DNA from 4 places in the Arthrobacter sp. CJL-S3 genome. Region 1 is predicted to be linked to each of the others. Evidence: riboswitches for the same ligand, from Rfam matches in the RefSeq annotation. Region 1 holds a riboswitch; each other region holds the start of a gene.
The links. Region 1 has a riboswitch for thiamine pyrophosphate ahead of AC06G6_RS11600 (bifunctional hydroxymethylpyrimidine kinase/phosphomethylpyrimidine kinase). Riboswitches for the same ligand answer to the same signal wherever they lie in the genome.
Positions count from the first base shown of each region.

Region 2: linked by a shared signal. The riboswitch ahead of thiC (phosphomethylpyrimidine synthase ThiC) and the one ahead of AC06G6_RS11600 (bifunctional hydroxymethylpyrimidine kinase/phosphomethylpyrimidine kinase) in region 1 are both predicted to bind thiamine pyrophosphate.
Region 3: linked by a shared signal. The riboswitch ahead of AC06G6_RS13870 (FAD-dependent oxidoreductase) and the one ahead of AC06G6_RS11600 (bifunctional hydroxymethylpyrimidine kinase/phosphomethylpyrimidine kinase) in region 1 are both predicted to bind thiamine pyrophosphate.
Region 4: linked by a shared signal. The riboswitch ahead of AC06G6_RS18795 (ECF transporter S component) and the one ahead of AC06G6_RS11600 (bifunctional hydroxymethylpyrimidine kinase/phosphomethylpyrimidine kinase) in region 1 are both predicted to bind thiamine pyrophosphate.

Region 1 is NZ_CM160046.1:2,542,623-2,546,329, forward strand. Features, by position in the region: gene AC06G6_RS11600 (bifunctional hydroxymethylpyrimidine kinase/phosphomethylpyrimidine kinase) at 1-1,510, opposite strand, end outside; TPP riboswitch at 1,493-1,590, opposite strand; gene AC06G6_RS11605 (Rne/Rng family ribonuclease) at 1,696-3,707, opposite strand, start outside.
Region 2 is NZ_CM160046.1:2,647,645-2,651,351, forward strand. Features, by position in the region: gene AC06G6_RS12120 (VOC family protein) at 1-45, opposite strand, end outside; gene AC06G6_RS12125 (amidohydrolase family protein) at 126-1,226, opposite strand; TPP riboswitch at 1,304-1,411, shown strand; gene thiC (phosphomethylpyrimidine synthase ThiC) at 1,406-3,232, shown strand; gene AC06G6_RS12135 (alpha/beta fold hydrolase) at 3,229-3,707, opposite strand, start outside.
Region 3 is NZ_CM160046.1:3,055,955-3,059,661, reverse strand. Features, by position in the region: gene AC06G6_RS13885 (RNB domain-containing ribonuclease) at 1-260, opposite strand, end outside; gene AC06G6_RS13880 (ferritin-like fold-containing protein) at 302-973, shown strand; gene thiE (thiamine phosphate synthase) at 1,086-1,781, opposite strand; TPP riboswitch at 1,808-1,939, shown strand; gene AC06G6_RS13870 (FAD-dependent oxidoreductase) at 1,933-3,498, shown strand; gene thiS (sulfur carrier protein ThiS) at 3,495-3,707, shown strand, end outside.
Region 4 is NZ_CM160046.1:4,089,167-4,092,873, reverse strand. Features, by position in the region: gene AC06G6_RS18805 (DUF4386 family protein) at 44-808, shown strand; gene AC06G6_RS18800 (heme-degrading domain-containing protein) at 800-1,345, opposite strand; TPP riboswitch at 1,540-1,683, shown strand; gene AC06G6_RS18795 (ECF transporter S component) at 1,751-2,425, shown strand; gene AC06G6_RS18790 (ABC transporter ATP-binding protein) at 2,442-3,707, shown strand, end outside.

The sequences.
Region 1 (3,707 bases):
CGAACTCCTCATCCGCGTAGGTGCGCAGCCACACCGCATAGGGGTGCGCGTCCGGGGCGCCGGCGGCGAGGAACTGCCCGTGCAGGGTCTCCCCGACCTCGGCATAGAGCCAGAAGCACGGCAGCACGGCGGCCACCAGCACCCCGTAGCTGCCGGAGACCGTGGCGGCCAGCAGGTGGTCCACGTAGGACTTGGTGACCGGCCCCAGCGTCACGTCGGCGGTGCGGGTGCTCAGCCAGGTCCGGTGCAGCTCCGATTCCACTTCCAGGCAGTTCTGGGCGGAACGGGCCCAGAAGAGCTGCTCGGCCTCCGTGGGTGCGATCGCTGCGGCGCGGGCCAGGACCCGGGAATAGCCGTTCAGGTACAGGGCGTCCTGGGCGAGGTAGTAGGCAAAGTCCTTCTCCGGCAGCGACCCGTCGGCCAGGGCCCTGATGAACTCCAGGCCGTAGATCGCGTCGAGGTCCCCGGCGGCCGCGTCCCGCAGCGCCGCGGCGAAGGCCCCCTCGGCCGGGACCCGGCCGGTCCCGCCATGGTGCTGGGTGTGCTGCTGGACGTGGTGGAAATGATGCACCGGGCCGTTGCCGGTGCCGACGTCGAGGTCCGCCGAGGCGCGCAGCGCCTCCTGCAGCCACGGCTTGACCTGGCGGAGCGCGGCCTCCCAGTCCCCCGGCCCGTCGTGTCCCATGATTCTGGCCTGCACTGTCGCCATCGCCGAGGACAGCGAGCATCCGGTGCCATGGCTGTTGCGGGTGGGCACCCGCTCCCCCGGCACCACAACGACGTCCTGGGCCAGCACCCCGACGGTGTTGACCAGCGCGTCCGGGCAGCCGGCGGCTCCATCCTGGTGGGCCCTGGTGCCCGAGCTGCCCTCGCTGCCTTCGTTGCCCGGGTGGCCCCCGGGGCCGCTGCCGCCGTCGAGGTGGCCGCCCTTCACCAGGACCGTGGCCCCCGTTTGGGCCGCGAGCCGTTTGCCCTGCTGCAGGGCCGCGGCCCAGGTCCCGGCGGCGGGCTCCCTGAGCAGGATCGCGAGTTCGGCGAGGTTGGGGGTGATCAGGTCCGCGTAGGGCAGCAGCGCCTTCAGGGCCGCCTCGGCGGACTCCTGCAGCAGCCGGTCCCCGCTCGTCGCGACCATCACGGGATCCAGGACCACGACGGCGGGCCGCGCCTTCTCCAGCCAGGTGCGGACGGCGTCGATCACCTCGGCGTCCCCCAGCATGCCGATTTTGACGGCGTCGATGGTGATGTCCGCGCTGATGGCGTCCAGCTGTGCGGCGAGGAACGCCGCCGGCGGGACATGCACGGCGCTGACGCCGCGGGTGTTCTGCCCGGTCAGGGCCGTGATGGCTGCCATGCCGTAGCCGCCGTGCGCGGCAATGCTCTTGAGGTCGGCCTGGATTCCTGCGCCGCCGGAGGGATCGGAGCCGGCAATCGCGAGCACCCGAGGGATCCGGGGCGCCGACGGGGCGGGGACACACGGAAGAAACGATGAGGTGGTGGTCAAGAGAGACATCCCTTCGCCGGTGCTAACCGGACAGGTTCAACGGGTCTGGATCTCAGCCGGCTCGATGCGCGGCACCCCGTGTCAGGGACCCAGCCTAGCCGGATCCCTTAACGAAGTCGCGGGCACGGCCCGAACCTGGTCGTATTGCTACGCCGTCCGGACCGCGCCCGCGGCCTTGCTGAACTGTTCCGGTGTTAGAGCTCCGAAGCCGGAACCCCGACACCGAGGATGATCGGCTCGCCGGCGGCAGGCTTGGCCGCCGGCGTGGTGGCTGCCGGGACCTTGGCCTCATGCACCGAAACGGCGGCGGTCTGCCGGGTTTCCTGGCGCTGTTCCACCGAGGTCTCGTTGGCTGCGCCCTGCGCGCGGCTGGCGCTGCGGTTGCGGCGTCCGCGGCGGGCCCGGGAGGTGCCGGCCTCGGCTTCAGCCTCGGTCTGGGAACCCGGAGCCTGGGCCCGTCCCGGTCCGGTTCCGCCCGTGCGCGCCGGAGCGGCCGTTGCGGTCCGGGCTGCCGGAGCCTTCGTTGCCGGGGCACTCACCGGCGCAGCCTTTTCCTGCGGAGCCTTTTCCTGCGGAGCCGGTTCCTGCCGAGCCGGTTCCTGCGCGGCCGGAGCCGCGGCTGCCTCGGCTTCACCCAGGTGGGCGAAGGCCTCGGTCAGGAGATCCAGGGTCAGCGAGGGCGCGCTCGTCTCGTCGGCGTGTTCCACGAACGGCAGGGCGACCTGCTCGCCGCCGAACGTCAGGACGGCTGCGGGACGTCCCGCAGCTTCCTCCGTCGCGGCCAGCTCGACGGCTGCCTCGAGGGCGGCCTGGCGGGTCCCGGCGTCGCGCGCGGTGGCTGCCTCGCCGTCATGGAGGTGGGCGGCGTGCGCCGCTGCCGCGATGTTCGCCAGCGCGGCGCGGGTGGCCTCGGCCTTGGCGTGGCGCTCGGCCTCGGTGGGCTCGGCGTGGACTGCTGCCGGGGCGGACTGCTCGTCCGCGCCCTGGCCGCCCCTGCCGCGGCGGCGGCTCTTGCGCTCCGTCCGGGCGGCGGGCTGGTGCTCGGTCCGCGGGACGTGGTGCTCGGCGGCCACGACGTTGGCGCGGCGGTGCTCCACCGGCTCGTCGTGGGTGACGATGCCGCGGCCGGCGCAGGTTTCGCACTGCTCGCCGAAGACTTCCAGCAGCCCGGTGCCCATCCGCTTGCGCGTCATCTGCACGAGGCCCAGCGAGGTCACCTCGGCGACCTGGTGCTTGGTCCGGTCCCGGCCCAGGCACTCCACCATGCGGCGCAGCACGAGGTCGCGGTTGGATTCGAGCACCATGTCGATGAAGTCGATCACGATGATGCCGCCGATGTCGCGGAGCCGGAGCTGCCGGACGACTTCCTCGGCCGCTTCGAGGTTGTTCTTGGTGACGGTTTCCTCAAGGTTGCCGCCGCTGCCGGTGAACTTGCCCGTGTTGACGTCCACCACGGTCATGGCTTCGGTGCGGTCGATCACGAGGGACCCGCCGGAGGGCAGGAAGACCTTGCGGTCCAGGGCCTTGTGGATCTGCTCGTCGATGCGCCACGCGGCGAAGATGTCCGTGTCCTTGGTCCACTTCTCCAGCCGGCCCACCAGGTCCGGCGCCACGTAGGTGACGTAGGCCTCGATGGTGTCCCAGGCTTCCTCGCCGGAGACGATCAGCTTGGAGAAGTCCTCGTTGAAGACGTCACGGACCACCTTGATGGTCAGATCGGGTTCGCCGTAGAGCAGCTCGGGGGCGAGGATCTTGGTCGAGGAGGACTGTCCCTCGATGCCTTCCCACTGGGCGCGGAGGCGGTTGATGTCGTGCGTGAGCTCTTCCTCGGACGCCCCCTCGGCGGCGGTGCGGACGATCACACCGGCATCTTCCGGCAGGCGGTCCTTGAGGATCCGCTTCAGGCGGTTGCGTTCGACGTCGGGCAGCTTGCGGGAGATTCCGGTCATGGAACCGCCGGGAACGTACACGAGGTAGCGGCCGGGCAGCGAGATCTGGCTCGTGAGGCGGGCACCCTTGTGCCCGACCGGGTCTTTGGTGACCTGGACCAGCACGGAGTCGCCGGACTTCAGCGCGTTCTCGATCCGGCGCTGCTTGCCCTCGAGGTTGACGGATTCCCAGTTGACTTCACCGGCGTAGAGCACGGCGTTGCGGCCACGTCCGATGTCAACGAAGGCGGCTTCCATGGACGGCAGCACGTTCTGGA
Region 2 (3,707 bases), 110 kb from region 1:
GAGTTCGGCGGGAAGAAGATCCTGGGTGCTGGTGTCTGCAGTCATGTGATCGCTCCGGTGCTTTGCTGGCCACCGACCGTCGATGACCCTCATAGAGTTAAATTACTTGAAGCTTCAATTTATTCCTAATGGGCGGGCTGGTTCCTGGGGACCAGTTCTCCGCGCAGGACGATGTGCCGGAGGTCCTGCAGGGTGGCCAGGTCGTGGCGCGGGTCCTCGGCGCAGACCAGGACGTCGGCGCTGGCGCCGTCGGTGATCCCGTCCGCCCCAAGCCAGTTCCGGGCGGCCCAGGCGCCGGCGTCGAGGGCCGCTGTGGCGGGCAGTCCGGCGGCGTGCAGCGCCCGGAGCTCGTCCACGATGCGCCCGTGTTTGATCACGCTGCCGGCGTCCGTCCCGGCGTAGATCGTGACGCCGGCCTCGAAGGCCGCCAGCACACGTTCTGCCCGGCGCTCCCACAGGGCGCGCATGTGGGCTGCGTAGCGGGGGAACTTGGCCGCTGCCTGCGCGGCAATGTCCGGGAACGTGGCGATGTTGATGAGTGTGGGGACGATCGGCACGCCCTGTTCGACGAAACGCGGCAGGTGCCTGGGGAGCAGGCCCGTGGCGTGCTCAATGCAGTCGATCCCGGCGTCGAGCATGTCATCGAGGGTGTTCTCCGCGAAGCAGTGTGCCGTGACGCGGGCGCCTTCGTCGTGGGCGGCGGCGACGGCGTCTTTCAGCGTCCCGGCCGGGAAGCTGGCGGCGAGGTCGCCGGCGTCGCGGTCGATCCAGTCCCCGACGAGCTTGACCCAGCCGTCGCCGGCGCGGGCCTGTTTGCGCACGGCCTCGACCAGGCCCTCGGGTTCCACCTCGACGGCGAAGCCCCGGAGGTACCGCCGGGTCCTCGCGATGTGCCGGCCCGCGCGGATAATGCGGGGCATGTCGGCGCGGTGCTGGAGCCAGCGGGTGTCGTGGACGGCGCCGGCGTCGCGGACGAGCAGGGTTCCGGCGTCGCGGTCGGTCCGGGCCTGTTCTTCCGCCAGCCCGTCCGGGACGTCCCCGCCGGGGCCGAGGCCGATGTGGCAGTGCGCGTCGACCAGCCCGGGGATGACCCAGCCGTCCAGCACGAGGTCGGGCGCGGCGGCCGGACGGTCGAAGGTCAGCAGGCCGTCCACCGACCAGAGCCCGCGGCGTTCCTGGTCGGCTGCGGTGAGGATGGTGCCGCTGAACTCGATGATGCTGGTCATGGCTTCAAGCTTAAACCTCGGCCTGGCCGGGCGCCGTCATACGCGGCGGCCGTCCGGACGGCCTGTGGTAGCTTCGTCTACGACCACACGGGAGCCCTTGCAGGGGCTGAGATCGGGCTGACGCAGCCTGCGACCGTTGAACCTGTCCGGGTAATGCCGGCGAAGGAAGTGAGTATTCCGTGAAGACGCAATTGACACAGCACAGCCCTGTCCAGAATGACGCAGCCCCGGGCCTGCCCGGCCAGGATCAGTCTCCGGCCCCCACGCAGTCGCTGAAGTCCCACTCCCTGGCGTTCGCCACCGACGCCGAGCACGGCATCCGCGTCCCGGTGACCGAAATTGCGCTGGCCGACTCGCCGGGCGGCGCCGCCAACGCCCCGTTCCGCGTGTACCGCACCGCCGGCCCCGGGAGTGAACCGGTCCGGGGCCTGGCGCCGTTGCGCGCCCCGTGGATTGCCGCCAGGGAGGACACCGGGCCTTACGAGGGCCGGGCCCGGGAGCTGCTCGATGACGGCAGGTCGGCAGTGCGCCGCGGCGCAGCGTCGGCCGAATGGAGGGGCGCCCGCCCGGCGCCGCGCCGCGCCGTCGACGGCAGGACGGTCACGCAGATGCGGTACGCGCGGGACGGGGTGATCACCCAGGAGATGCGGTTTGTCGCGTTGCGCGAGAACTGCGACGTCGAGCTGGTCCGCTCCGAAGTGGCCGCAGGCCGCGCCATCATCCCCAGCAACATCAACCACCCCGAATCCGAGCCGATGATCATCGGCAAGGCGTTCCTGGTGAAAATCAATGCAAACATCGGCAACTCGGCCGTGACCAGCTCCATCGCGGAGGAGGTCGACAAGCTTCAATGGGCCACCCAATGGGGCGCGGATACCGTCATGGACCTCTCCACCGGGGACGACATCCACACCACCCGCGAATGGATCATCCGCAACACCCCCGTGCCTATCGGCACCGTCCCGATCTACCAGGCGCTGGAAAAGGTCAACGGCGAGGCCAACGCCCTGACGTGGGAGCTCTTCCGGGACACCGTGATCGAGCAGTGCGAGCAGGGTGTGGACTACATGACCATCCACGCCGGGGTGCTGCTGCGCTACGTGCCGCTGACGGCCAACCGGGTCACCGGCATCGTGTCCCGCGGCGGAGCGATCATGGCCGGCTGGTGCCTGGCCCACCACCGGGAGAACTTCCTCTATACCCACTTCGATGAGCTCTGCGCGATCTTCGCCCGCTACGACGTCGCGTTCTCGCTGGGTGACGGTCTGCGGCCCGGCGCGACGGCGGATGCCAACGATGCGGCGCAGTTCGCCGAACTGGACACCCTGGCCGAGCTCACCCAGCGGGCCTGGGCTTTCGATGTCCAGGTCATGGTGGAAGGGCCCGGGCATGTGCCGTTCCATCTGGTCCGGGAAAACGTCGAGCGACAGCAGGAACTCTGCAAGGGAGCCCCGTTCTATACGCTGGGGCCGCTGGTCACCGACATCGCACCCGGCTATGACCACATCACTTCGGCGATCGGCGCCACCGAGATTGCCCGCTATGGAACAGCCATGCTCTGCTACGTCACGCCCAAGGAACACCTGGGGCTGCCCAACAAGGACGACGTCAAGACCGGCGTGATCACCTACAAGATCGCGGCCCACGCCGCGGATCTCGCCAAGGGCCACGCCGGTGCGCATGAACGCGACGACGCCCTGTCCAAGGCACGGTTCGAGTTCCGCTGGCGGGACCAGTTCGCGCTGTCCCTGGACCCGGTGACGGCCGAGGCGTTCCACGATGAGACGCTCCCCGCGGAGCCGGCCAAGACGGCACATTTCTGCTCGATGTGCGGACCCAAGTTCTGTTCCATGCGGATCAGCCAGGACATCCGGGACGAATACGGCTCAGCGGATCCGGAAGCCGCGATGGCGGCCGGAATGCGGGACAAGAGCAACGAGTTCATCGCCTCCGGCGGCAAGGTCTACCTGCCGGTGCCTGCCGTCGGCGGACCCGCAGCAGGCTAGGATGCCTCGGCGTGGTGCTGCCGGCCGACGTCCGCGATGAACGCCCGGATGATCCGGTTTCCCTCCGCCGAGTCCTGGGGCCGGTGTCCGCCCGGCGCGGTGCGGTGCACGGCGCCGGTCTCACGCAGGTAGCCCGCGATCTCTTCATAGAGCGGTTCCCAGCCGCCGGTCAGGACCAGGGTGGGGACGCCGGGGACAATCTGCAGCGGGGCTTCCCAGGGCGGGACCTGAAGCCGCAGACGGCGGGCCTCCCGCTGGTCTTCCGGGCTGGGGGCGCCCAGGGTCGCCTGGGCCGGGGTGTGGGCCGCGAACACCCGGCGGACGAATTCGCGGTGGAAATCCTCATCGCTCAGGTGGTGGCGGACCTCGAAGAGCGGCTGCATCAGGGCGCGGTGCGCCGCCGTCGCCGGGAGCTCCGCGGTGAGCGAGAGGCAGGCCGGTTCCACCAGGGTCAGCGACTGCACCAGGTCCGGGC
Region 3 (3,707 bases), 510 kb from region 1:
ACCTTGTAGCCCTCACCGGAGCGGTCGATGAAGAGGGCCTGGTCCAGGTCGGTGGAGGACGCCGGATCGATCGTCACGAACTCGATATGCGTGAAATCCAGCTCCGGGAGCTCGTGCCCGGCGACGGCCTCCTTGGCCTCCCGGAGCGCGTCCTCAGGGAAGGGCCCCGGCAGCTCCAGCGTCGTGCGCAGCGCGTTGAGCGCCTCGGCAAGTTGGTTTTTCTGCTGGTGGACATTCGGGGTCAAGCGATGATGGGACACGAAAATCAGATTAGCTCCATTTGCGCCATTAGTCTTGGATCATGAGCACATCCCCGGCTGATCCTGCCCGTTACAACACGTTCCTGATGGATCTGCTCGGCGTCATGGCCTACGGCGAGCTGTCCGCCTTCGAACGGCTCTCCTCCGATGCCCGGTATTCACCCACCCTGCACGACCGTGCGGTGCTGGGCCGGCTCGCCGTGATCGAGTTCCAGCACTACGAGCTCGTGAGCGCCAAACTCGACGCCATGGGCCTGGACGCGGAGGCCGCCATGCTGCCGTTCCAGCCGTCCGTGGACCATTTCCACGAACGCACCCGCCCGGCGGACTGGTACGAATCGCTGATGAAGGCGTACGTGATCGACACCGTCTCCGCCGATTTCTACCGCGCCATTTCCCGCTACGTCGACGCCGGAACCCGGGCCCTCGTGGAGCAGATCCAGGCCGACGGGGGAGCCACGGAGGTGCTGCGCGAGCGGCTCAAGGCAGCCCTCGCCGATGACCCGCGGCTGGCCTCGCGGCTGGCACTGTGGGCCAGACGCCTGCTCGGGGAAGCGCTGACCCAGGCGCAGCGGGTGAGTTTTGAGCACTCGTTCGTCGGGGGCCTGATCGGCGCGGACGAGGACCGGTCCAAGGAACTTGTCCGCGAGCTGATGGACGAACTGGCCGCGAACCACTCCCGCCGTATGACCCAGCTCGGCCTGGCGGGCTGACCGGAGGCCCGGCCGCCCGAACGGTCAACGCCTGCCGGTCCTGAGCGGTCCTGGCCGGGATCGGTTCCGCTCGTTAGTTCCGCGGGTCCCGTTCCCTGAGTGATTCCGCCGTTCAGTTCCCTGCGGCGTCGAGGACCGCGAGCAGGGCCCGGGCGGCGTCCGCGGGATCGTCGGCGTCGGTGATGGCGCGGACCACCACGATCCTGCGCGCGCCGGCCTCCACCACCTGCTCCACGTTTCCGAGGTCAATGCCGCCGATCGCGAACCACGGCACCTCTCCGGCGATCTTGCCCTCGTCCGACTCGGCCGCCCGGCGGACCGAGTCGGCCGCGTAACGCACGAGCTCAAGTCCGACGGCGGCGCGCCCCGGCTTGGTGGGGGTGGCCCACACCGGCCCGACACAGAAGTAGTCCAGGCCGCTGCGGCCGGGGGCGGCGGCGATGGCCGCGTCGACCTGGTCCGGGCTGTGGGTGGAGAGCCCGATCACGGTGTCCTTGCCGAGGAAGTCCCGCGCGGCCCCCTGTGGGATGTCCTTCTGCCCGATGTGGAACACCGGAGCCCCGGACAGCGAGGCAATGTCCGCCCGGTCGTTGACGGCCCAGAGCCGGCCGTGCCGACGGGCCGCCTCGTGCAGGACGTCCAGGAGTTCCAGCTCCTCGGCCGCCTCCAGAGACTTGTCGCGCAGTTGGATGATGTCAACACCGCCGGCAAAGGCGGCGTCCACGAAGTCCGCAAAGTCGCCGCGGTCCCGGCGGGCACCGGTGCAAAGGTAAAGGCGGGCAGTGGTGTGGACGGCATCCTGGCTCATGTCTCCAGCCTAGTTCCTCTAAACTGGGCGAATACCGCGGGAGCCCGCCGCCGGTCACGCCCCAGGCGTCCGGCACCGGCAGGCTGAGAGGGCGTCAGAGCCGACCGCTTGACCTGATCCGGTTAGTACCGGCGTAGGGAAGGAATCCTTCATGGGCCCCCCATCCGCCCGCGGCATGTCCGCGGCAGCTGACACTGCAACCGACGCTGCGGCGCCCGATGACGCCGAAACCCGGGAATGTTACGACGTTGCCGTGATCGGCGGCGGAGTTGTCGGCCACGGGATCGCCTGGGCGGTGCGACTCTCAGGCCGTTCGGTCGCCCTGATCGACGACGCCCCCGGAACCGGCGCCAGCTGGGCCGCCGCCGGAATGCTCGCCCCGGTGAGTGAACTGCACTACCAGGAGGAAGCGCTCCTGGAGCTCATGCTCGAATCCTCCCGCCTCTGGCCGGCTTTCGCCGCCGCCCTGGACGGCGAACCGGCCGCGGGACTGGACTCGGGGCAGACCGTCGCCGGAGGCGCACGGGCGGACACCGGCACGGGATACCTCACGACGCCGACCCTCGCCGTGGGGGCCGACGCCGCCGACCGCCGGGCGCTCGCTGACCTGCGCACCGTCCAGCAGGCGCACGGCCTCGCCGTGGAGCCGCTGACCGTCCGTGCGGCGCGGGTGCGGGAACCACTCCTGAGCCCGGGTATCTCCTGTGCTTTCGACATTCCCGCCGACCACCAGGTGGACCCCCGCCGGCTGCTCACCCGGATCGGCAAGCTCCTCGCCGCCGACGGACGATGCCACACCGTCACCCGGCGCGCCGCCGGCCTGCTCTGGGCGGACGGGCGGGTGGTCGGTGCCAGCCTCGCCGGCGGCGGCAGCGTCCGGGCCACGGAAACCATTGTGGCCAACGGCCTGGGCGCCGCGGCGCTCGGGGGCCTGCCCGCAGGGCTGCGGTTGCCGCTGCGGCCGGTCCACGGCGACATCCTCCGGCTGCGGGTGCCGGAAAGACTGCGGCCGCTGCTGACCTCCACGGTGCGGGGACTGGTCCGCGGCGTCCCGGTCTACATCGTCCCCCGGCAGGACGGCACGGTGGTGATCGGCGCCACGCAGCGGGAGGATGCCCTGGGGGCCGAGAGTCAGACGGGGGCCCCGGCCGGCGGCAACACTGCCGGCGCCCCCAAGGCCGGCGCCCCCGAGGCGGGCAGAAGCAGCGCCGGCGGCGCCGTGTCCGCCGGCGGTGTCTACCAGCTGCTGCGCGACGCCCAGCAGCTGGTCCCTGCCGTCGCCGAACTGGAACTGCTCGAGTCCACCGCGAGAGCCCGTCCCGGAACCCCGGACAACGCGCCGTTGCTGGGCCGCGTTGCGGAACCGGGGGGCCACGGCGACGTTGCGGGATTGATCATCGCCACCGGGTTCTTCCGGCATGGAATCCTGCTCACCCCCGCCGCCGCGGAGATCTGCCGGCAGCTCCTGGACGGCGTCGCGGACCCGCGCTGGGCACACTTCAGGCCGGACCGGTTCGCCGGCGGCACGCAGGACACGGGCACGCAGGACACGGGCGCGCAGGACATCGGCACGCAGGATTCCCGCACACACGACACCGTTCCGCCGGCCGCGGGACCGCCGGAAACAACCCCTGGGATCACAGCACCCCGAATTACGGCCCCCCGGAGTACCACCCGCCCGGACACCACCCCTGAGCACAGCAAGGAAACGGTATGAACATCAGACTGAACGGAACCGAGCACGCGCTCCCCGAGGGTGCCTCGGTCAGTACCCTCGTCAGCCAGATCACCGGCCGGCCGCTGGCCCCGAACGGCCGGTCCGCGGACGGCGGAAAACTCGGGGTCGCCGTGGCCCGCAACGCGGAAGTCGTTCCCCGCAGCCAATGGCACGGCACCGCGCTCGCCGACGGCGACGACATCGAGCTG
Region 4 (3,707 bases), 1.5 Mb from region 1:
AACGCCCCTGTTCGGCCGGGCGGGCCCGGTCCTACCTTCGAGCATGGACCAGCCCAACACCCGACCGCGGGGCCACGCCTCGCCGCCCGCCGCGCCATCGGCCGACGGCCAGTCCTGGCGGCGGCTCTATCTCTGGGCCGGCATATCCTCGGTGCTCTTCGTGGCGCTGCTGATTCTCGCCCTGGTCCTGGACTTCGCCGCCCCGCCTCCGGTCCACGGAGGGGCCGAGACGCTGGAATTCATCGCACTCAACAAGGGGATCTACCTCGCCGAACAGCTGCTGTGGATCGTGCCGAACATCCTGCCGGTGCTGGTGTTCGTGGCACTTTTCGTGGCGCTCGCCCCGCTCGACAAGAGCCTGGCACTGCTGGCCACGGTGGTCGGCGGACTGTCGTGGGCGCTGATCCTCGCCGTCCCCGTCACCAGCCGGGGCTCCCTGGTGCTCGTGTACCTGAGTGACCGGTACACCGCTGCGGACGACGACGCAGCCCGGCTCCGCTACGCAACCGCCGCCGAAGCCGTCGTCGCGGAGAACAACACCCCCGCCGTCGTCGGCGTCCTGTCCGCGCTCGGCATCCTGCTGATCTCCCTTGTCATGCTGCAGGGGGTGCTTCCGCGGACCCTCGCGTGGCTCGGGATAACGACCGGCGGACTGGGCGTCGTCGCGGAGGCGCTGCGGCACGCCGTCCCGGAGTTCTACTGGGGTTACGGGGTGCTGTTGTGGGTCTGGTTCGTGGCCGTGGGGCTTGCGCTGATCCGGCTGGCGGCGCGGACGCCCCGGAGCGGCAACCGCGGCTGCTTAGCCTGATGTCCCGGAGCGGCCGAGAATTTCCGAGAGCGCCTCGACCACCAGCTCATGGTCGGCCTTCTGCGGCAACCCGGAGACCGTGACGGTCGCGACCATCCCGGTTCCGCGCAGGTAGATGGGGAAGGCGCCGCCGTGCGCGGCGAACTCCTGCTGGTCGAACCAGGCGTTGTCCTCAATCCTTCCCCCTGCGGCCCGGGCGCGGAGTCCGACCAGCAGCGACGGGACCTCGTACCGCACGGCTGTGCGCTGCTTGGCCCTGATCCAGCGTTCGTTGTCCGGGGTGGCTCCCTCGAGCGCCGCGTGGAACAGCACCTGCTCACCCTTGGTGATATCGATGGCGATCGGGTGCGAACGCCGCCGGCCCAGTTCCACCAGGAGGAGCCCGAGGTCCAGGGCGTCATCCTTGCTGAACGACCGGAACTGCAGCTCCTCCATTTCGGCCAGGATGCGGCCGATGAGCGCACCCAGGGACCCGTGCGGCTGCGGTTCCGCGGAGTCCGGGTCGTAGTCGGGGGAGGACACTGGTGAGTTGGTCAAATGATTCAGCTTCCGTTAGATGGCCGCCGCGGGTGGCCGGCAGGCCGCGGCGTCCGGAGTTCCCGTGCTTGGTGCGACTCTACCAAGCCGGCCGGTGCGGGTCACCGGCGCCGACGCCGGCGGATTGTGACGGCGGGCCCCGGAAAACAACCCGTCACGGGTGTAAACTGGTCCACGCCCACAAGGGCGATATTTAGATACGACAGGGGAGCGCCGCCGTCGGGCATCACCGGAGGAATCCGGGGAAACCACAGGTGGGCGCTGAGAGTGCGGACAGCCGCAGACCCTCGAACCTGATCCGGTTAGTACCGGCGCAAGGGAGTCGAGTTCTCAGAGTGCGCGGGACAGCGGCGGAAGCCGCCGATCCCCGGGTCACTCTCCCCTCCTGTTCCTCAGGAGGACGATATGACTGACACATCAGCCAAGCAAGAACCAGCCGGGCACGAACCATCCAGGCACGAACCATCCGCGACGCCCGCCAAGCGCAGCCACAACTGGCGTGTGGTGGACATTGTGGTGGCCGCGTTGATCGCGGTGGCCGGCGGCGTGATCTTCTGGGCCTGGTCCCAGGGCGCCAACCTCATTTCCGCCCCCGTCAACGCGTTCTACCCGCCGCTCACCGGGCTCTACGCCGGCGGCTGGATGATCCCCGCGGTGCTGGGCATGCTCATTATCCGGAAACCGGGCGCCGCACTGTTCTGCGAAGCCGTGGCCGCCACCGGCGAGCTGATCATGGGCTCGCAGTACGGCACCACGGTGCTCATCTCCGGCCTGCTGCAGGGCCTTGGCGCCGAGCTGGTCTTCGCCGCCTTTATGTACAAGAAGTTCAACCTGCCGGTGTCCCTGCTGGCCGGTGCCGGGGCGGGCCTGTTCTGCGGCCTGAATGATGCGTTTATGCCCTGGGGCTGGAACATCGCCTACGCCAGCGGCGACAAGCTCGCGTACATCATTTTCACCGCCATCTCCGGCGCCGTGATCGCCGGCGGGCTGTCCTGGCTCGCCACCCGCGGCCTGGCCAGGACCGGTGTGCTGAGTTCCTTTGCCTCCCGCCGGGCCGCCACGGAGCCGGTCTTCTCCTGACGTCCGAACACCGACCATGACATCCTCCGATACGGTCCGCCCGGCCGCGGTCACCGCCCGCGGCTGGGGCTGGCGGCACGCCGGCCGGTCCCGGCCCGCGGTCAGCGGCCTGGACCTGGACATCCGGCCCGGGGAGCGCGTGCTCCTGCTGGGACCCTCGGGTGCCGGCAAGTCCACGCTGCTCCACGCCCTGGCCGGGGTGCTCGGCGACAGCTCCGCGGGCGGCGCAGACCCGGCATCCGGCGCCGCGGCGGACGCCGAGGACGCGGACGAGTCCGGCAGCCTGCTGATCGACGGTGCCCCGCCGCGGTCCCGGCGCGGCCGGGCCGGGCTGGTGCAGCAGGACCCGGAAACCCAGGTGGTGCTCTCGCGCCTGGGTGACGACGTCGCCTTCGGCGCGGAGAACCTCTCCGTGCCCCCGGCGGACATCTGGTCACGGGTGGCGGAAGCGCTCGACGACGTCGGGCTGGGCCGGCTGCCGCTGGACCACCCGACGTCGTCGCTCTCCGGCGGGCAGAAGCAGCGCCTGGCGCTCGCCGGCATCCTGGCGATGCGCCCCGGGCTGATCCTGCTCGACGAACCCACCGCCAACCTCGATCCCGCCGGGGTTCTGGAGGTCCGCGACGCCGTCGGCCGCTGCCTGGACAAAACCGGCGCCACCCTGGTGGTGGTGGAGCACCGGGTCTCGGTCTGGAAGGACCTCGTGGACCGGATCGTGGTTCTGCAGCCCGGCTCGGCCACGGACTCCGCTGTGCTGATCGACGGGCCGCCGGACCAGGTCCTGGCGCAGGCACGGGACATGCTCACCGCAGCGGGCGTCTGGGTGCCGGGTTACGTGCCCCCGACCCGCGCGCGCGGCGGCACCCGGGAGACCGGGCACCCCGGCGCAGCCGGGGCATTAGCGGCGGGCGCCGGCGCCGCGGGGCAGCTGCTGCTGGCCGCGGAGGACTTGGCCGTGTCGCGCGAACGCCCGCGGCGGTCCGGCCTCCGCGGCGGCTTCCGTCCCATCCCGCCCAAGCCCGTCCAGTCCGGCATCACGGCCCAGGTCCGGGCCGGGGAGGCCCTGACCATCACCGGGCCCAACGGCTCGGGGAAGTCCACGTTCGCCCTCACGCTCGCCGGGCTGCTCGCGCCGGTGTCCGGCAGGGTCTCCGCCACCGTGGAACTCAGCGCCGGCGCCGGGATCGATCCGTACCGGTGGAAGGCCCAGCAGCTGATCGCGAGGATCGGCACCGTGTTCCAGGAACCCGAGCACCAGTTCGTCACCGGCCGGGTGTTCGAC